4 regions of the Gordonia sp. G4 genome follow, and region 1 is predicted to be linked to each of the others. Evidence: predicted binding sites of a transcription regulator. Region 1 holds the regulator's gene; each other region holds the start of a gene.

The links. Region 1 encodes LexA, which represses DNA repair genes until DNA is damaged. Its sites were predicted from a motif close to CGAACANNTGTTCG; they were not measured.
Region 2: a site for LexA is predicted at 2,732-2,745, ahead of AC3B5T_RS12075 (HNH endonuclease signature motif containing protein). Genes of this name have one in related genera too.
Region 3: a site for LexA is predicted at 2,281-2,294, ahead of AC3B5T_RS15765 (DUF222 domain-containing protein). Genes of this name have one in related genera too.
Region 4: a site for LexA is predicted at 1,443-1,456, ahead of AC3B5T_RS22650 (SAV_6107 family HEPN domain-containing protein). Genes of this name have one in related genera too.

What each region holds. Positions count from the first base shown of each region.
Region 1 is NZ_CM173442.1:3,932,499-3,937,658, reverse strand. Features, by position in the region: gene hrpA (ATP-dependent RNA helicase HrpA) at 1-1,909, shown strand, start outside; gene nrdR (transcriptional regulator NrdR) at 1,883-2,374, opposite strand; gene AC3B5T_RS17695 (LysM peptidoglycan-binding domain-containing protein) at 2,474-3,013, opposite strand; gene lexA (transcriptional repressor LexA) at 3,281-3,985, shown strand; gene AC3B5T_RS17685 (phosphoenolpyruvate--protein phosphotransferase) at 3,963-5,160, opposite strand, start outside.
Region 2 is NZ_CM173442.1:2,698,613-2,703,772, forward strand. Features, by position in the region: gene rplK (50S ribosomal protein L11) at 1-147, shown strand, start outside; gene rplA (50S ribosomal protein L1) at 231-947, shown strand; gene AC3B5T_RS12075 (HNH endonuclease signature motif containing protein) at 1,048-2,703, opposite strand; gene AC3B5T_RS12080 (ABC transporter substrate-binding protein) at 2,903-3,928, opposite strand; gene AC3B5T_RS12085 (ABC transporter ATP-binding protein) at 4,011-4,841, opposite strand; gene AC3B5T_RS12090 (FecCD family ABC transporter permease) at 4,838-5,160, opposite strand, start outside.
Region 3 is NZ_CM173442.1:3,511,400-3,516,559, reverse strand. Features, by position in the region: gene AC3B5T_RS15785 (GNAT family N-acetyltransferase) at 85-447, shown strand; gene AC3B5T_RS15780 (hypothetical protein) at 560-895, opposite strand; gene AC3B5T_RS15775 (hypothetical protein) at 895-1,089, opposite strand; gene AC3B5T_RS15770 (hypothetical protein) at 1,283-2,200, shown strand; gene AC3B5T_RS15765 (DUF222 domain-containing protein) at 2,309-3,769, shown strand; gene AC3B5T_RS15760 (hypothetical protein) at 3,845-4,090, opposite strand; gene AC3B5T_RS15755 (aldehyde dehydrogenase) at 4,368-5,160, opposite strand, start outside.
Region 4 is NZ_CM173442.1:5,019,625-5,024,784, reverse strand. Features, by position in the region: gene AC3B5T_RS22660 (phytoene desaturase family protein) at 1-516, opposite strand, end outside; gene AC3B5T_RS22655 (GNAT family N-acetyltransferase) at 519-1,193, opposite strand; gene AC3B5T_RS22650 (SAV_6107 family HEPN domain-containing protein) at 1,568-2,041, shown strand; gene AC3B5T_RS22645 (DUF3040 domain-containing protein) at 2,207-2,611, shown strand; gene mraZ (division/cell wall cluster transcriptional repressor MraZ) at 3,225-3,665, shown strand; gene rsmH (16S rRNA (cytosine(1402)-N(4))-methyltransferase RsmH) at 3,909-4,895, shown strand; gene ftsL (cell division protein FtsL) at 4,898-5,160, shown strand, end outside.

The DNA.
Region 1 (5,160 bases):
GCCGCCGGCCTTCATCATGGCCGCCGAGGTCCTGGAGACGTCGCGGCTCTTCGCGCACACCGTCGCCGGTATCGATCCCCTGTGGGCCGAGCGCCTCGCCGGCGACCTGGTCAAACGCACCCACAGCGAGCCGCACTGGTCCGCCCGACGCGGCGCGGCCATGGCCTACGAGCGCGTCACCCTCTACGGGGTCCCCCTCGTCGCCCGTCGGCGCGTCGACTACGGCCCCATCGACCCGGAGGTCTCGCGCGAGTTGTTCATCCGGCACGCCCTGGTCGAGGGTGACTGGCGGACGCAACACGGGTTCTTCGAGCGCAACCGCAATCTCCTCGACGCCGCCACCGATGTCGAGAACCGCACGCGCACCCGCGGTCTCGTGATCACCGAGGATCAGCTCTTCGAGTTCTACGACCGGCGCCTACCGCCCGACATCACCTCCGCACGTCACTTCGACACCTGGTGGAAGAAGGCCCGGCGCGCCGAGCCCGATCTGCTCGACCTGCGTCCCGAAGACGTCACGGGTGGCACCGAGGTGGCTCCGACGGACTACCCCGGCGCATGGCAGCAGGGCGACACACGACTCGAACTGCGGTACCGGTTCGAGCCCGGCGCACCCGACGACGGGGTCACGGTCGTCATCCCACAGGCACTGCTCCCCCACATCCGCCCGGTCGGCTTCGACTGGTCGGTCCCCGGGATGCGTACCGAACTGGCCACCGCGCTGGTCAAGACCCTGCCGAAACAGCTGCGCAAGAGCATGTCCCCCGCCCAACGGTTCGCCGAGGCGGCCCTCGGCCGGCTCACCCCGCGCAAGGAACCGCTGACCGCGGGGCTCGCTCGCGAACTCTCCGCGATCACCGGGATGACGGTCACCGCAGCCGATTTCGACACCGACCGGGTACCGGCACACCTTCGGATGCATTTCGCGGTCGCCGACGGATCCGGACAGATCATCGCCCGGGCCGACTCGTTGTCCGAGCTACAGCAGACCCGGACGCCGGCGGCACCGAGAACGGTGTCACGCACGCTGTACCGGAACTGGACCGCCGACGGGATCGGCACGCTCGCCGACCAGAAGACGGTCGACGTCGCCGGACAACGGCTGACCAGGTACCCGACGATCGACGCGGTGTCCGACGAGAAGGGACGCACGCGAGGCGTCTTCGCCGTCGACGCTGCGACTCCCGAGACCCGCGACCGGCTGCTGCGTCGCGGCATCGTCGCCCTCCTCGATCTGGCGATACCACCGCTGCACAAGCGAATCGCGGGATCCCTGGGCCCGGCGGCCCGACTCGCCCTGAGCCAGAGCCCGTATGCGGACACCGAGGCGCTGCTCGCCGACTGCACACGACGGGCCATCCGGGACACCGTCGCCGGCGTCGACGACGCCGAGCTGACGGCTCTTCGCTCACCACAGGCATTTTCGGGCTTCCTGGAGCGTATCCGGCCACGGATCACCGAGGCCGCACCGGACTACTTCTCGCTCGCCGTCGCGGCGCTCGAACGAATGGCGCCGGTCCGGGCGGCGATCGACCGGCACGCCGGTTCGCTGGCCGCCGACGACGTCGCCGAGCAGATCGACCACCTCGTGTTCGACGGATTCGTCGCAGCCACCGCCCGACGGCACCTGGAGAACCTGCCGCGCTACCTCGAAGGTGCGCAGGCACGTCTGGAGGCGCTGCCCGGGTCGGCATCGCGCGACCAGGCCGGTGTGGCGGTCATCGATCGAGTAGTCGAACGGTGGGCCCAACGACTCGAACAGGTGCCGGAACACCGACGGGCGATCGTCGACGACGAAGCGCAGTGGCTTGTCGAGGAACTACGCGTGGGATTGTTCGCCCAGCGTCTCGGTACCGCGTTTCCCGTCTCGGAGAAACGGGTCCTACGAGCTCTGGACCGGCTCGGCTGAGACGGTGTCGGCCCGCCCGCCGGACGCCGACTTCAGGTCGTCGATCTCGCGCTGGAAATCCTCCACCGAGTCGAACGACCGGTACACCGAGGCGAACCGCAGGTACGCCACTTCGTCGAGATCGCGGAGCGGACCCAGGATCGCCAGACCGACCTCGTTGCTGGGGATCTCGGCCGATCCGCTGGCGCGCACGGTGTCCTCCACCTGCTGGGCGAGCTGGGCGAGTGCGTCCTCGGCGACGTGTCGGCCCTGACAGGCGCGTCGGACACCGCGCATCACCTTCTCGCGACTGAACGGCTCGGTCACACCGTTGCGTTTGACCACGGCGAGCACGGCGCTCTCCACGGTCGAGAAACGGCGGCCGCACTCCACGCACGAGCGGCGGCGTCGGATGGCCTGCCCTTCGTCTGCGACACGCGAGTCGATGACCTTGGTGTCGTCGTTCTTGCAGAAGGGGCAGCGCATCGTGTCCTCACGCAGGTCGCGGGACGCTGGAACGCACCGAATCCGTGCGCCCCGCCGCTTCTCGGCCGGCCCCTGTGACATCGAGGATACCGCCCGGCCTCAGCGGTACCGGGGGGTGAGCAGGGGCTGGCCCACCTGCAGCGCACTCGTGGGCAGATCGTTCATCGCGACGATCTCGTCGATCACGATCTCGCGCGGCATCTCCGGCGCCACCCGGCCGGCGATCGTGCTCAGGGAGTCCCCCGCGCGCACGTGGACGACCTCCGCACTCACGGCGGCAGGGGTCATCGAGTCCGAGTAGTTCTGGCCGACGACGCCGAACACCCACACGACGAACGCCAGCCCGACGCCGGCGAGGACCGCCACCGCGGTGCGGCGACGGCGACGGAACACCGCGGCATCCGGCGCGAGAGGGCCCCGGCCCCTGGACCCCACCGCCGAGCCGCAGCTCGTGGCGCCGACACGCGGGGTCAGCGGTGACCCGCCCGCCGGACGGTTGCCTGCCGGCCGGTTGTCGACCGGGCGGCGACCGTCGGACAGCGGGGCACGGGTCCGGACGCGATCGGCGCGATCGGTACGCGCCCGAACGGTGTCGGGACGGTCGGTACGGACGGGAGCGACGAGAGTGTCGGTGCGCATGGTGCCCTCCGAGTGTTCGGTGCGAGATCCTCTGGGTGAGATCTTCTGGTGTGGTGTGTGGTGCTGTCGGTGTTCGAACTTCGATCAGGTGTTCGATGCACTGATGTTCGAATTTGTAGCACGGCGCACCGACAAAGTCTCGCGACACATCGAACAAATGTTTGAGGTGAGGGTCGCACTCCGCTAGGCTCGGACCCGGCTGAACATCCCCACCGGACATCCCACGGGCCATCTACCTGCACGTTCCGAAGACGAGAGGAACTGAACATGAGTGACACCGGCGACAGGCGCGGCCGAGCGCGGGGAGTCGACGACGAGGCCCCGATCGACGTCGCCGCCGCCGAGGCCTCACTCACCCCGCGACAGCTCGGGGTCCTGGAGGTGATCCGCCGCTCGGTTCGCGAGCGCGGTTATCCGCCCAGCATCCGCGAGATCGGCGACGAGGTCGGGCTCGCCTCGACATCGTCGGTCGCCCACCAGCTGCGAACGCTGGAACGCAAGGGCCTGCTCAAGCGAGATGCGAACCGGCCCCGCGCGGTCAACATCGCCCCGAGCGAGCCGCCGTCGCCGGAGACCCCCTCGGCCGGTCAACTACCCGAGCCGACCTTCGTGCCGGTCCTCGGTCGTATCGCGGCCGGTGGTCCGATCCTGGCCGAGGAGGCGGTCGAGGACGTGTTCCCGCTTCCTCGCGAGCTGGTCGGCGAGGGCTCGCTGTTCCTGCTGCGCGTCGTGGGCGAATCGATGATCGACGCGGCCATCTGTGACGGCGACTGGGTGGTGGTCCGGCAGCAGAACGTCGCCGACAACGGCGACATCGTCGCGGCGATGATCGACGGCGAGGCCACGGTGAAGACCTTCAAGCGTCAGGGCGCCAACGTGTGGCTGATGCCGCACAACGAACTGTTCGATCCCATCCCGGGCAACGACGCCGTGATCCTCGGCAAGGTCGTCACCGTGATGCGGCGAATCTGACCTCTCCGCCGACCGAACGGTCGAGCACTGCCGCGGCCGCTTCGCGCGCCGCGGCAGGATCGGACGTGGCCAGCGCGGCGTCGGCGGCAGCACGGCAGTCCTGTGTGGTCACCGCACCGAGCCTGGCCCCCACCGCGGCGGCCGCGGCGGGCGCACTGGACAGCGAGGTCACCCCGAGACCCACGAGGACGCAGGCGAGATTCGGATCGGCGGCCGCCTCACCGCAGACCCCGACCGGCTTTCCCTGTCGGACACCCGCGGCGGCAACACCCGCGATCAGGCTGAGCACGGCGGGTTGCCACGGGTCGGTCAGCCCGGCGAGATCGGCCGACATCCGATCGGCCGCCATCGTGTACTGCGTCAGATCGTTGGTACCGATGGACACGAAGTCCACCTCCGCGAGCACGGCCTCGGCGAGGATCGCCGCCGCGGGCACCTCGATCATGACCCCCGCGACCAGACCCCGACCCCGGACCTCCGCGGCGAACACCCGCGCCTCCGCCGGCGAGGCGATCATCGGCGCCATGACCCACGGCGCGACCTTCGAGCCGACGGCGGCCAGCGCGATCGCGTCGAGCTGATGTGCGCGGATCTCGGGATGCGCCAGGGCGATTCGATCCCCACGGACCCCCAGCGCCGGATTGGACTCGTCGGGATGCGTCACGAAGCGGAGCGGTTTGTCCGAGCCGGCGTCGAGGGTGCGTATCACCACCTTCCGCCCGTCGAAAGCACCGAGGACCTCACGGTAGATCCCGGCCTGCTCGTCCACCGACGGTTCGTCTGCGCGTTCGAGGAAGGCGAGTTCGGTGCGGAAGAGTCCGACACCCTCGACGGGGTGTCCGGCCGCGGCCCGTGCCGACGATCCGTCGGCGACATTGGCGAGCACTGACACACCCACGCCGTCGGCGGTGCGCCCCGGACCCGTCCAGCCGGCGACGACCTCGGCGCGTCGCCGGTCCTCCTCGACGCGTGCCCGGGCCGTGTCCGCATCGGGCTCGACCTCGATGCGACCGGTTGTTCCGTCGACGAGAACGGTTGTGCCGGGCTCGATCTCGGCCAGATCAGTGACCGCGACGACGCATGGGATCCCCAGCTGCCGCGCGATGATCGCGGTGTGACTGGTGGGGCCGCCCAATCGGGTGACGAGCGCGATCGTGCTCGCCGGGTCGAGGCCG
Region 2 (5,160 bases), 1.2 Mb from region 1:
ACCAACAAGGTCGGCAAGGTGAGCATGGACCAGGTCCGTGAGATCGCCAAGACCAAGGCCGAAGACCTCAATGCCAATGACATCGATCAGGCCGCGAAGATCATCGCCGGCACTGCTCGGTCCATGGGCATCACCGTCGAAGGCTGACACACCCAAGTCATCCCCGTGGGAGGGCCGGCTCGGCCCGCACCACACACCCCGCCGTTCGAGTGCGGAGAAGGAACAGAGCAATGAGCAAGAAGAGCAAGGCCTACGCGGCCGCGGCCGAGAAGGTCGACAAGACCAAGCTGTACAGCCCGCTGGAGGCTGTGGAGCTCGCCAAGGACACGTCGTCGAAGAACACCGACGCGACCGTCGAGGTCGCGATTCGCCTGGGCGTCGACCCCCGTAAGGCAGACCAGATGGTTCGAGGCACCGTCAATCTGCCGCACGGCACGGGTAAGACTGCCCGCGTGATCGTGTTCGCCGCCGGCGACAAGGCCGCCGAGGCCACCGCCGCCGGTGCCGACGAGGTCGGTGCCGAGGACCTGATCGAGCGCATCCAGGGCGGTTGGCTGGACTTCGACGCCGCGATCGCCACCCCGGATCAGATGGCCAAGGTCGGCCGCATCGCGCGTGTCCTCGGACCGCGCGGCCTGATGCCGAACCCGAAGACGGGCACCGTGACCACCGACGTCACCAAGGCCGTCAACGACATCAAGGGCGGCAAGATCAACTTCCGCGTCGACAAGGCAGCCAACCTGCACTTCGTCATCGGCAAGGCCTCGTTCGATCCGGCCAAGCTGGCCGAGAACTACGGCGCCGCCTACGACGAGATCATGCGCGCCAAGCCGTCGGCAGCCAAGGGCCGCTACATCAAGAAGGTCACCGTCTCGACCACCACGGGCCCGGGCATCCCGGTTGACCCGGCGGTCGCCCGCAACTTCGCGGAGGCACCGCAGGCCTGATCTCGCATCAGGCGCACTGACACCCACGAGGGGCCCGGCATTCCGATGCCGGGCCCCTCGTGTTGTGTCTGCGTGGTCCGCTCGCAGCGTTGGGTGGCACTCACGCGTGGTCGGCGAGTATGCGTGTGAGGGCTGCTTCGACTGGGGTCAGGGGTTGGGTGGTGAGGTGCTCCGGCGGTGCCGGTGGGTGGACGAGTTGTCGGTAGGCGAGTTCGAGGCGTCGGCCGCGGTCGCCGTGGCCGATGGCGTCGGGGCGCGACTGGTCTGGGCGCGCCTGGTCGCCGGGCCGGGTGGTCGGTCCGTGAATCTCGTCGCGCACGGTGTTCAAATGTGTCGTGAACCGCCGGGGTATGTCGGGTCGGCGGTTGATGTGTTCGGGGTTGGGTGGCGCGCCGGGTTCGGTGTTCAATCGCCAGACGCAGCGGCCTTCGTCGGGCCCGGACCGTGCGATCCGGGTGGTGTACTGGCCGGGCTGGTCACCGACCATGCGGTTGTGCCGCGGGCAGGCCGGGGCGAGGTCGTCGATGTCGGTGAGACCACCCTTGGCCCAATCCTTGTGGGCGTGATGGAGTTCCACGTGCGTGGCGGGTTGATCGCACCCGGGTGCCGAGCACACTTCGCCGTCGGGGCGGGCGAAGGAGACGAGGCGTTGTTCGCGGGTGGCCAGACGCTTGCCGCGCCCGAAATGCAGCGGGACGGTGGTGGCGTCTTTGAACACCGCCAGCCATGGTTGCGCGTCGGCGGCGAGCGCGATGACATCGGGGATGGGTAGCAGGGTTCCGGTGGCAGTGGTCGCGAGGCCGGCTTCGCGGACAAGGTCGCCGAGGTCGGCTTTGATGATCAGCTGCACGGGCAGGCCGCGGTGCGATGTGCCGAGTGTGCCGTCGGCGAAACCGGCGGTGAGTGCGGCGTCGAGGGCGTCGTGGTTTGTCTGGGCGGGGGTGCGTTGGTCGCGGTCGGCTGCGGTGGCCAGGGCGTCGGGGTTGGCGGTGCCGGCCGGTCCGCGCGGTGAGGCGGGGTCGTCGGGGTTGTTGAGTCCGGGTTTGCCCCAGACCGCGAACATCATCGTGAGTCGGGCGACGAGTTCGGGGGTCAGGGTGCCCGATATCTTGGCGGTGCCGTCGGCACGTTGTCGGCCGATCCACAGGTTGCGGCGTCGTTTGCGTTCGGTGTCGTCGGCCAGGGTGCCGTCGGGGTCGAGGTGGGCGAGCAGGCGCGCGCCGAGTTGGGTGATGTCGGCGGGGGTGTGGGCTTCGGCGATCTCGGCCATCTGTCGTTCGGCAGCCACTTTCACATCGTGGTCGACACCATGAGGGATCTGGTCGAGGACATCGATGACGGCCCGGACGTGGGCGGTGCCGACCCGGCCGTCGGCCAACGCCTCGGCGAGGGTGGGGTGTTCGGGTGGCAGTGCTTCGCCGGTGTGGGTGAGGTGGGTGGCGGTCGCCTCACGCTGGTTGTTGCGGCGCATCGGGTCGGACACCCTCAGTCGGTGGGTGATGAACGCGGTGATGGAGCGGTATCCGGTGCGATGGGGTAGGTCGCGGTCGGCGATGGTGACCATCTGCCGGTCACCGGCGTAGGTGAGGCGGGCGATCGCTTTCTCGGTGTCGGCGGCGACGTCGACGAGTTCGGTATCCGAACACGCGCTCAGGTCGACGGTCTGTAGTTCACCGATCAGCCGGTGCAGTTCGGCGAGGAGTTCGGGCGCCCGCGACGTGGGCAGCGAACCGTCGATGTGCGTGGTGTCGGCCATGACGGTCACCCCCCGAGAACCGTAGCTGCGAATGTACGTTCGAGTGTACACCGAAGTAGACGCACCACCACGCCAAAATCTCTGTTGTGCAAAGCTATTGAGCGACGGCGGTCTGTCGGTGGCTTATGATAGGGCTGCTGACGAGGCCCGTATCCACGAAGGCTGCGTGGTCCACGGGGCCGCAAGCCCGACGTCGGCCTCACTCCAGCCAGTTGTTGCCCCCGAGGTCCAGTTGCGCGACGTCGAGGGTCGGGGTGATCTCGGATTCCGGTGCGAGACCGTGGTTCTCGAGGACGTTGCGCATGATCTCGGCGGCGTCGATGTTGAGTGGGCTCGACACCCACATCGCGTACGGCAGGTTCACGAATCGGTTCTCGCGCACCGCCTTGAGGTTTCGGCTCGCCGGGTTCGACCGGAGCGCGGCGATCTTCTCGTCGACCGACTGGCCGGGATAGTCGACGAACACGATGACGTCGGGGTCGGCGGTGGTGAGGCGTTCCCAGCTGACGGCGGTCCAGGTGTCCTGGATGTCCTCCGTCGCGTTGCGGGCGCCGGCGGCGTCGAGAATGCCCTGCGGGCCGCCGTAGGACCCCGAGGAGAAGATGGTGTCGGAGACGCTGTCGAAGACGAAGACCGTGGGCTTGTCGGCCGGTTGCGGAGCGGCGCGGAGCTTTTCGAGGCGATCGGACACTTCGTCGGCCGCAGCGGCGCCCTGATCCGGGTTGCCGGTGATGGTGCCGATGTTGCGGAGATCGGTGTCGAGCGCGACCCACGGGTCCATGGTGCCGCGCTGGGCCTCGCCTTCCACCTGCCGGCATGCCTCGGACAGCTGGTACACGTCGATGCCGTGGGAGGCGAGGATCTCCGGCGTGATCCCGCGGGACTCGCTCATACCGTAGTTGTATCCGGCGTAGAGCACCTGGGGTTCGGCCGCGACGATGTTCTCGAGAGTGGGGCGTTCGGCCGCGACCTCGTTGAGCGTGTCCACCTGAGGTCCGTACTCGAGCCGCAGGACGTCTTTGTCGCGGGCGAGCGCACTGACCGCCACCATGCTGTCCCGGGCGCCCGCCGCCAGTGCGATCGCGATCATGCCGCCGTCGTTGACGAACAGTCGATCGAGGGGCTGGGGGAATGCGACGTCGGTTCCGCAATTGGTCACGGTCACAGTGTTTTCCGACGCGGCGGTGCTGTCGGTTCCGCAGGCGGTGACAGCGCCCAGGGTCAACGCGGCGACCAGGACGCCTGCGGTCGGGTGGATTCGGAAGGTACGTGTACTCAAGGGTTTTCCTCTCACGGGGTGACTTTCGTCAGAGCTCGGGGGACAAGCGGGTTCGGGGCACAGATGAGGTCGGGGTGTCGAGCAGCAGGTGCGGCAGACCCGTCGACGGGTGCGTGACGACAGTCCCGGACACCTCGAAGACGTTGGCCAGCAGATCCGGCGTCAAGACCTCGACAGGTCGGCCGTGGGCGACCACGCCGCCATCGGAAACCACTGCGACGGAATCGAAGTGGCGTAGCACGAGGTCGAGGTCGTGCATCGCCGCGAGGACGGTGGCGTCGAGTTCGTCGAGGATGTCCATCAGCCGGAGGCGCCAGGCGGCGTCCAGGTGATTGGTGGGTTCGTCGAGCACCAGGATCGGGGTCTGCTGTGCGAGTGCACGGGCGAGGACGACGCGATGCCGTTCGCCGCCGGACAGGGTGGTGCACGAGCGGGTGCCCCAGCCGTCGAGGCCGACCCGCGCCAGCACGTCGGCGACCACCGTCGAGTCGTCGGAACTCCCCGTGGACCAGGCCGACCGGTACGGGGTCCGGCCGAGTCCGACCGCTTCGGCGACGGTCAGTTCGGCGGAGGGCTGTTCTTCCTGACCGACCACCGCGATCGACCGCGCGCGTTGCCGTGACGGGATGCGGTGCAGATCGTCGCCGCCCACGTCGATGGTGCCGGCGACCGGGCGTTCGAGACCGCACAGCGTGCGCAGCAGGGTGGTCTTGCCCGAGCCGTTGGGACCCACGATCGCCAGTCGGGTGCCCGCCGGGACGTCGAGGTGGACATCGCGCAGGATGACGCGCCCGCCTCGCCGGCACGCGAGTGCGTTCGCGCGCAACGCCATCGACGGGTGTCGGGGTGCGTCGGTCATGAGCCCCCGCCGAACACGTACTGGCGTCGACCCATGAGGAACAGGAAGATCGGTGCGCCGATCAGCCCGGTCACGATACCGAGAGGCATCTCCCGAGGCGCGGCGGCGACCCGGGAGATGACGTCGACCCACACCAGGAACAGCGCCCCGCCGCAGACCGCCACCGGCAGCATCGCGCGGTGGGTGGCGCCGACGAGCAACCGGGCGGCGTGGGGAACGATGAGCCCGACGAAACCGATCCCGCCCGCCACCGCGACGAGGACGCCGACGAGGACGCCTTGAATCCCGAACAGCGCGTTGCGCATCGCGCGGACCGGTA
Region 3 (5,160 bases), 420 kb from region 1:
CTGCCTGAGGTGCGAGCGCCCCTGCTCCCTGAGGTGCGAGGAGCGCAAGCGACGAGCCTCGAAGGGCGGGCGTACAACAAGGCAATGCAACCAGTCGAGATCAACGCCGGGACGTGGTATCTGCGTGCGCTTCGTGCGGACGAGCGGATCACCGACGTCCCGGCGTTGTCTCATCTCGAGGTCGACGACCCCGCCGCGTACGTCGCTGCGGCGCAGCGTGACTGGGAGTCGGAGACACGATTCGTCTGGGCGATCTGCATCCCCACCACCGGTGAGCTCATCGCCCTGATCGGGGTCACGCCGAACGGCTCGTCGGGCCGCCTGTGGGGCGAGGCACGCGACGGCTACGACGAGGCGCTGGACACCGCCGTCGGGCCGGTCTCGAGGTTTGCCGAGGGTGCACTCGGTCTGGTTGTCGGGCAAATGCTGTCGCGCGGGATCGGCTGAGACGCGGAGTCAGCACACGACCATTCGTCGTACCCGGGGCGATCTTCGTCCATTCGGCGATCTGCGCGCCGCTTCAGATGACCCAGGTCTTGCTCACCGCCGAACGTTACGGTCAGCAATCTCCGCAGGTCGTCTTGATCCAGGAAAGGTCGTACCGGGTTTCTCCTCGGTCGCCGCAGAATTCGCATACGGTGCTCGACTCGTCGGTTGTCGCGTCGACCAGGAGCTCGCAAAGGCTCCACGTGAAATCGTCGACCGAGTTTCCGTAATTGAGGTAGCAGCGCAAAACCCCGAACTTCTCTTTGATCTGCGCGTAGGTGAAGTCGTCGGTGACGGCTGAGAGCCGGCGATGGAGGCGAACCAAGAGCGGATACCAGCCGGCGTTCACAGTGCAGCCGACTGCCGGGGACGCCATCGCGGCGGGGAGTCGGACGGGTTCGGGCGCCATCAGGCGACGCCTCGCTCGGCCTCCGCGGGCCCCTCGAAATCCACGCCCGTCAGTGGGCTCATCGAGTCGATCGCAGACGATGAATGGCGGTGTCGATGGGAACGGCACATCTCTCCGGTCTCGCGCACGATGCCCGCGCGAGCGCCGGCCTCGGCCGAATCAATGAATTCTGCGAGGGCTTTCGAGTTCACCATGTCGCCTCCTCTCGGTTCGGCCGAGTTGACCTGTCGGCTTCCGTCACCAGAATGCGACGCGGCACCGACATCCACCACAACGATCGCCGTCCGATTGCGACGAGTCACCCCACGATTGATGTCACTGGCCCCGAGTAGGTTCTCGGCGTAGGAATGGACGACCGAGACAGAACGTCAGGGAGGAGGTGCCGCGTTGGGCACGTTCACGAACGATCACTGGATCGACTCGTCCGGCGAAGGCTCCGATCGGTTCACTCGGATCATCGCCGAGTTGCAGGAGCAGTCGCTGATCCCACACTCGACATCCGGCGAATCAGCCAGAGCTCTCGCGTGGGAGTTGGTCGACCGGCGCGATCGGATCGCCGCCGAGTTGTGGGACTGCCGGACATCGGGAATCTCTGTGCCGGTTGGGAAGACGGCACTCCGCTTGGCATCCGGAGCGCTCTACGACGCCGAGCAAGCGGTGGTCGACGAACTCGTCTCGCGGATCCCGGCGAGAGCGGTTCATGAGCGGATGAACTCCGCCGCCTACCTGGCAGCGGATATCGACGCTGCGACAGCCGAGGCCGCAGTGCTCGACACACATGAATCCGTCGGTCGGGCAACGCAGCACGAGGCCACCGATACCGAACTGCTCGGCGATCCCGCCGACTACGCCGGAATCGACCCCATCGAGGACGTGGCGATTCCACCCCGGATCGAATGGACCGAAGCCGACCGCAAGGCCGTGCTCGACGAGGCCATCGGAACGTACGGAATCGCTGCCGGCGAGTGGTACTCGGTGGAATGGCCGCCGACGGAGGGCTCCCTGTGGGACCCCGGATACCTCGTCACCTCGGACTGGGAGCCATGCGACGAACACGCCGACGATCCGGACAGTGACGCAGCACTCGACTGTGTCCGATGCGAAGACTCGGTCACCACTGAGGTCGAAGCGATGGCCGTCTGGAAGTTCACGACCAGGTTGACTCACCACCGAATCGGGTTCGACAGCAACGGTTCTCTGATCGTCGATCGGGTGGCGGAGGAGATCGACCCGACATTCGAGGTACGCGAGATCACGCAGGACCCACGCCTGATCCGCATCGGCCTGCCACGCGGACATCGCTGACCTCGATCTGAGGATGACCTGTCGGTGCGTCGTGGTTGCATCATCGGATATTCGAAGGAGAAACAAATACACCCTTGACTCGAACATATATTCGAGTATCGTGGAGGTATGTCATCGGGGGCGGGGGCCGGGTCCACTACATCTGTGGACCCATCACAGGAGTCGGTCGAGCCGCGCTTTCGTCCCGACCATGAACTCTCCGCTGCCGAACTCGTCGAGGTCCTCAACCACTGCGCGGGTTTGGCGGCAGCGTCGGCGCATCGAATGATGGTCGTTGCCAGCCTCATTCACGACGAACGCGAGATGGACTACGCGCAGCGGCGCGCCGAGACGCACAGCGGCGAACTCGACTCCATCGAAGCCTTCGAGCACCTGTCCGCGCGGGTGGCCGCTGGTGAGAATCCCTACGAGCAGTTCGGGCCCAACGGTCTCGAACAGGCCATCGCCGAAGTCGGTGCCACCCTCACCGTGACGCCGGCCGAGGCGAAAGATCTCATCGAAGCCGGCGACGCACTGCGCTACCGACTCTCCTTCACCGGACACGCACTCGCGTGCGGTCGAATCGACAAGCGCCGCTTCCTCATCGCCCTCAAACGCACCGACCTCATCACCGACGACGAAGAGATGCAGACCGTCGACGCCCATCTCGCCGAGGCGATCTTCGCCCGCGCACCGATGTCCACGGCCCGGTTCACCGCCATGGTCGATTCCATCGTCGCCAAGTGGGCACCCGACGCGATCCGCCGACGCAAGGAGCGAGTGAAATCCGACCGCAAGGTGACCGTCACCCCCGACCGGTTCACACCCGGGCAGTCCCGGATCTCCGGCACGCTGCCCACTGCTGATTCCGCCGAGTTCGACGCCCGCCTGACGGCGATGGCCACCGCGGTCCACGCCGGTGACCCTCGAAAGTTGGCCAACCGCCGAGTCGATGCTCTGAAAGCGCTCGCGCGGGGCGAAGCTTCTATCGCGTGCGAATGCGACGACTGCCGACCTGCCGCAATGGACATTGAAGCCAACACCACCGGCGACGTCGACGCAGCGACAGTGGACACCGCCGACCACACGACTGAGGCACCCGCGCGCCACTCCGGGAACGATGACACCGACACCCCGGACAGCGACACGGTTGTCGCCGACCCTCCGGGTCCGGACGCGTCGCCGTCGTCATCGCCGGCGCCGCGCGCGACCTTTCACATCGTGGTCAACCTGTCGACCCTGATCGGTCTAGACAACGACCCCGCATTCCTCGACCGCCACGGCATCCTCGACGCCGACACCGCCCGGCAGCTGCTCGCCGAAGCCCGACGCACCTACATCCATCCCGCACCGAACCCCGCCGCGCCCGACGCGCCACCGGTATCGCCTCCCGAGGCGGACAGTTCGACAACGCGGTACACCCCGTCGAAGAAGCTCCAGGCCCTGGTGCGTGCCGGCGAACTGTGCTGCACCTTCCCCGGCTGCAACGCCCCGGTCTGGCAGATCGACCTCGACCACACCGAACCGTTCGACCACACCGACCCGCGGCGCGGCGGCCCGACCGATGCACGCAACCTCGCTAGTCGCTAACAACACCCCTTCCGGTGGCCGGATCAGGCTGCTTCGTGCCTCTGCTCGCAGTGTCTTCGTCGTCATCGACGGGCTTCACTGGAACTGCGCCGGAGAAACGGCCACCGGCCATGGGCGTATCGAAACGGGTCTGTCTCCGCCGTGAATGACGGATCGTTTGGTCAGGGCAGGGCAACCTATTTCGACGCCGATGGTTCCGGGCGCACCTATATGGCTGGTGTAGGTCCGGGGCGAGACGAAGTCGGAGCCCGGCGCCGGCACCGCGCGCGAGTGCGCCTTGAAAATAAAGTAGAGAATGTCCTCAAAAATATCGTCAGGCATCCTAATACGGTTCACCATCTTGCTAGCCGGACGAGTGCATCCGCGTGATACCAGCATGCGGATCCGTCATCCAGGCGAACAGGGATAGATCCCAAACGGTCGGGTTTGCCGATCACATAGCCAAACGCTGGCACCGCCGCTGCGTGCCGTGCGCGCACGATGACTTTGTCCCCGTAGCGCCAGCCGTCATGTCTCTCCGTGATGTCAGGAACCTCCCCTCAGTCCGTGTGTCGTTCCTGCCCGGTGGGCACTGCGGCAGGAACGACACACGGGGTGGCTACGCGCTGGTCGACAGATATGTCGTGTGGGTTCGCATGCATGCCGCGAGGCCTTCGGGGCCGAGTTCGCGCCCCAAACCGCTCGCTTTGATACCGCCGAATGGCGCAACCGGGTCGAGCATGTAGTAGTTGACACCTACCGTGCCAGATTCGATCTGCTCGGCGATCTGGATACCGTGAGCCTCATCTGCGGTCCACACGGTGCCGGCCAACCCGTATGCCGAATCGTTAGCGATCTGAACCGCCTGACCGACGTCGTCGTATGGCATCAGAGCGAGTACCGGTCCGAACACTTCTTCTTGCGCAAGGGGACTCGACGGATCAACATCCGAGAAGAGGGTGGGTTGTACATACCAACCACGATCGAGGTGGGCCGGCCGACCGCCGCCGGCAACAACGCGAGCGCCGTCGTCCTTGGCTCTTGCGATGTGTGCCTCCACCCGGTTGCGGTGCGCATCAGTGACCAGTGGCCCGACCTGTGTACTCGGATCAAGTGGATCGCCGATGACAGCACCATTCACGAGTCCGGCGAAGACCTCAAGCGACTCGTCGAACCTGTTGCGAGGGACAAGAATTCGGCCATTCAGCACACAGGTCTGACCGTTATTCAGTAACGTCGCCTGAAACAGTCCTTCGATGTTCGCAGTGAGGTCAGCATCGTCGAGGATGATCGCTGCCGACTTTCCCCCGAGCTCGAGGGTCACTGGGCGGAGTAACTCACCACAGGTCTTTGCGATTTGGCGGCCGACGGTGGTCGATCCGGTGAACGTGACCTTGTCGACGTCTCGGTGT
Region 4 (5,160 bases), 1.1 Mb from region 1:
GAAGACCCCGGTGCGCGCCGTGGTCGCGGTGCCGCCGAGGCCGCCGAAGGCACGGCCGAATCTGCCCAGCGTCGCGGGTTGGTAGAACGCGTCCATGACCGCCCGCGCACGCGGCGTCCACGTCGCGACGAATCTCCGGTAGGCGGCGGCATCGGCTGCGCCACAGGCATTCTCGATCGACGCGCAGGTGGCGTCGAGGTCACTCCGGAAGATGATCGGCGGGGCCGTCTCGGTCGCCGGGACGAATGCCCACGGGTCGCAGTCGACGTATCGCAGGCCGTGCGCGGCCAGGTCGAGGTCGTCGAGGACGGGGGAGTGCCGGATCATCAGGTGCGACGACGACCCGCGGTCGACCCGGTGTCCGGGGAACCGTTCGACGGTCGAGACGGCGCCGCCGGGGATCTCGTCCCGCTCGAGGACCTCCACCTCCCGCCCGGCCTGCGCCAGATAGGCCGCGGCGATCAGGCCGTTGTGGCCCCCGCCGATGACGACGGCGTCGCGCCGCGTGCCGTGCATCGCTAGCTCCCGGTTCCGGTGCGTCGGGCCGCGGCCGGCGGTTGCAGCTCCAGCGGGAGCGGGCGTCCGAGGAAGGCGAACGGACGTGGGTCACCGGTGAAGGTGAAGTGACGCAGGACGTCGGTGAATCCCATCCGCCGGTACAGCGACCATGCGCGGTTGTCCTCGGCGGGGATCTCCGGTGTCGAGAGCAGGACGTGGCGCTCGGGGCGGTCGGCGAGGAGCCGGGCGAGCAGCCCCTGTCCGATCCCTCGTCCCTGGGCGGTCGGATGCACGTGTAGCTCGGTGAGTTCGAAGTAGTCGCGGGCGATCGCTTCGACCATCTCGGGCGGCCGGCCCGTCTGGCGGAGGCCGAGCCGCAGCTGCTGATTCCACCACTGGCCCGTCGCGCCGGTGTAGCCGTAGGCGATGCCGACGAGCAGGTCGTCGGGTCCGATGCCGACCGGCGGACCGACCCGACGTCGCGCGGCCGGCATGGTTCGCGCCTCGTACGGGCTCACGGTCTCGACCGCGCCCACCGCACGCCATCCGGGCCGGGCCATGTGCTCGCGCCAGAGCCCGGCGCGGTGGATCTCGGTACCGCGCGGATAGTTCATCGCGGTCACGTAGATCTCCAGTGCGGGCTCGAGCCAGGCCCGGGCGTCCTGGCCGGTCAGGCTCACCAGACGGATCGTCAACGGACTCCCGTTCTCTGCGTCGTCATCCTGTGGGGCGTCGTCGGCCCGCGTATTCCGGTCGCCGGCGCGGGGGCGGCGGAGCCGTCCTCTCCCGGGCATCGCATGGCGGGCCACTTCCGGGAATTGTCCTCTCGATGATGCACACTCGGCAGGAATCGGGTCGCAGGTGGTGGCGTTGTACTTCGCGGCGGTGGTTTCGGGTCACAGATGTCTTGAACCCCGACGCCGGGCTAGCTATATTGAACTTGTCGAACGGATGTTCGATGAATGTGCCTCCGCAAGCTGTTCGCGCACATCCACGACACGGTCCGGCGGTGGACGAGGGAAGCGTCTGCCGCCGGACGACAAACTTCACGCACGAGGAGGAGAACGCCATGGCCAGGCATCGCAGCGCCACAGCTCTCACCCACGCGGTACCCGTCGATCCGGTGATGGTCGGCCGCGCCCGCGACCTCCTCGAGCGTGCGCACCTGCTCCTCGACAACGCGGACGGCGTCGAGGACGGCGCCGAACGTTTCCGTCAGCTCTATCTGGTGGCCCTTCGCGCGTCGGGTGCGGCCCTTGCCGTCCACGAGCCGGTGGGGACCATCCGGCGCAAGACGTCGAACGCCTGGACCCGCATCGGCGTGGTCGCACCAGAGCTGGCGCCGATCGCCGCCCGGTTCGCCTCCCTCTCGCCGGTTCGGATGAAGATCGAGTCCGGCATCATCCGTACGGTCGATCCCGACAGTGTGGCGGGGATGCGACTGCTCGTACTCGATTTCTCCCGACAGGTCGAGACGATGGTCATCGCCTATGAGCAAGGAAAACTCGGTTCCGACGCCCCTCAGATCGGGGCTACGGCGTGAATCCGGCCACACTTGGTCGGTTATCGCACCGGCCTGTCATCCGCAACGGCGAGTAATGGTGGTCGCGGTCGATTTCACCTCGTATCATGGGACGATATAGGCGCAGACGCCTTTCCGGTCGCGGGTGACCTTCGTCGGCGTCACGGATCAGTAGAAGGAGGGTCGGTGCCACTTTCGGAGCACGAGCAACGCATGCTCGAACAAATCGAGAGCGCGCTGTACGCGGAAGACCCCAAGTTTGCGTCCAGTGTCAAGCGTCGACGTCTTGGGAGGTCGAGCGGTCGTCGTCGCCTGCAGGCGGCAGCGGTCTTCGTCGTCGGCCTGGTGATGCTGGTCGGCGGACTCATCGTCGACATCACCATCGGCGGGTTCCCGATAGTGAGCCTGCTGGGCTTCCTGGTGATGTTCGGGGCCGGCCTCTTCGCTCTCTGGGGGGACAGCGGCACCGCAGACTCCGGTTCGTCGGCGCCCAGGGCCGGGAAGAAGCAATCCGGGCCGTCCGGCGGCGGCAAGCGCAAGCTGTCGGAACGCATGGAAGAGCGATTCAATCGCAGGTTCGAGCAGGAGTGATCCGCTGATCTCGACTCCGCGTTCGTCGATCGGCTGACCGACCCCGGCGACAACCGCGTCGCCACCGCGACAACCGCATACGACAAGAGCCGCGTACCCCACGGGTACGCGGCTCTTTCATGCTGCCGTTCGCCGCCTGTGCACGGGACGGACCATGCGGCGCACGATCGACGGGATTGGACGCCCAGTCGACGGATCTGGACGCACAGTCGACGGGATCGGACGCACAGCCGATGGATCTGGACGCACAGTCGACGGATCTGGACGCACGGTCGGCGGTCCCCACGACGCCCCACCGGCGTTCCCCGCTTCTCCCCACACGGGCGCCCCACTATGCCCCACCTTCGCATTTGTCCCGGTCATTCCAGCCCCTCTGGTAACGCCAGACGCCCCTTGCCACGGGTACGAGCGCAGAATTCCGTCGGCGACGCGCCGCGACACGTGCTTCACTTGCCGCGTTTCACTGCTCTGAACTGCGAATTTGTTGAGCGTGGGGGAATCGGGGGGTGGTGGGGGTGGAAAGTGGTGGAAAGTGGGGTACTGTGGCATCACTGGGTGAAGCGGTCCACCACAGCGCAGGAAGCGCAGATCCCGGTGGGCAGGAGGTGTCGACGTGTCCGTGCGATTCGTCGGTACCTACACGCCCAAGTTGGATGACAAAGGGCGGCTCACGTTGCCCGCCAAGTTTCGCGATGCACTGGCAGGAGGGGTAGTGGTCACCAAAGGCCAAGATCACAGCTTGTCGGTGTACCGGACCGAGGAGTTCGATGCGATAGCGGCACGGATCGTCGAGGCGTCCCGAAACGACCCCGATCTGCGTGCGTTTCAGCGAACGTTCTTCGCCGGTTCGGAAGAGCAGCGACCGGACGGTCAGGGCAGGATCAGCCTGTCCGCCGACCATCGCGTGTACGCGGGACTGTCGAAGGAGTGCGTGGTGTTCGGCAGCCTCGATCACCTCGAGATCTGGGATTCGGCCGCGTGGAACGAATACCAGACCCGGCACGAGGAGAACTTCTCGGCCGCCAACTCCGCGGCACTGAACGCGGTGCTGTAGCCGGACACCTGCGCCGGTTGCCGACAAGACACAGACCGAAGAGACAGCAACCGATGGGCGAGTTCGGTGCCCAGAGGCTTCGGGTGGCACGAGGCCCCGGCCCGGTGGCGACCCTGGCGTACTTCCCCAACGCCAGGTGCGCGATCGGGTCGGGACCCCGCTCCATCCGACCGCCTGCTCTCGCCGACCCGAAGCAACCGCCCACCGCCGATACCGCACACATGCCGATGGGGGGTCTTCATCATGGTCGATGCAGGTGACGAACCGCGCCGGTCCGGCGAGTTCGGGCACGTACCGGTGATGGGCGCTCGCATCGTCGAACTGCTTGCCCCGGCCCTGGATTCCGACGATCCGCGGATCTTCCTCGACGCCACCCTCGGCGCCGGCGGACACAGTCAGCTCGTTCTCGAGTCGTTTCCGAACGCCCGGGTGGTCGGCATCGACCGAGATGCCTCGGCGCTCGAGATCGCTCGTGAGCGACTGAGCCCCTACGCCGACCGGATCTCGCTGCACCAGGCGACGTTTCACGAGATCGGCGAAGTGATGGACGCGGCGGGAGAATCGGCTCTCGACGCCGCGCTGTTCGATCTCGGCGTGTCCTCGATGCAGCTGGACCAGGCCGGGCGCGGATTCGCCTACGCGGTGGACGCGCCGCTGGACATGCGGATGAACGCCGACGATCCGCTCACCGCCGCCGACGTGCTCAACACGTACTCGCACGGCGAATTGGCCCGTGTCCTCTCCGATTACGGGGAGGAGCGCTTCGCCGGCCGGATCGCATCGGCGGTGCTGCGGGAGCGTGACAAGGAGCCGTTCACGACAAGTGCGCGTCTCGTCGAATTGCTCTACGACGCGATACCAGCCGCCACCAGACGGACCGGTGGACATCCGGCGAAGCGGACCTTCCAGGCGCTGCGCATCGAGGTCAACCACGAATTGGACGTCCTGCGTGAGGCATTGCCCGCGGCCCTGGACTCGCTCGTGGTCGGCGGTCGGGTCACCGTGATGAGTTATCAGTCGCTGGAGGACCGGATCGTCAAGCGCGAGTTCGCCACGCGCACGTCGTCGACGTCGCCTCCCGGGCTGCCGGTCGAATTGCCCGGTACCGCACCAGAATTCCGTCTCGTCACGCGCGGCGCCGAACGGCCGGACGAGAACGAACTGGCCACCAACCCGCGCTCGGCGCCGGTTCGTGTCCGCGCGATCGAACGAGTCGAGAAGAAGGGCTGAGCATGACCATCCTGCACGAGGCCCCGTCGCGTGCCGACGACGACCGCGACTCCCGACGGTCACGCCGGACCCGCATCGAGTCCGAGCGGGCGACCCGATCGCGCGCCGCCCAACGCGCACTCGACCGGCGCCACCGGCGCACCGCGGCAGGTCGTGCCGCACCGTCGCGTCGTACCGGCGGTGGACTGTCGATGACCGGGGTGTCCCTGCGAGAGCGATTGCAGCACACCCCCTTCGTCGTACCGGTCATCGCACTGCTGGTGCT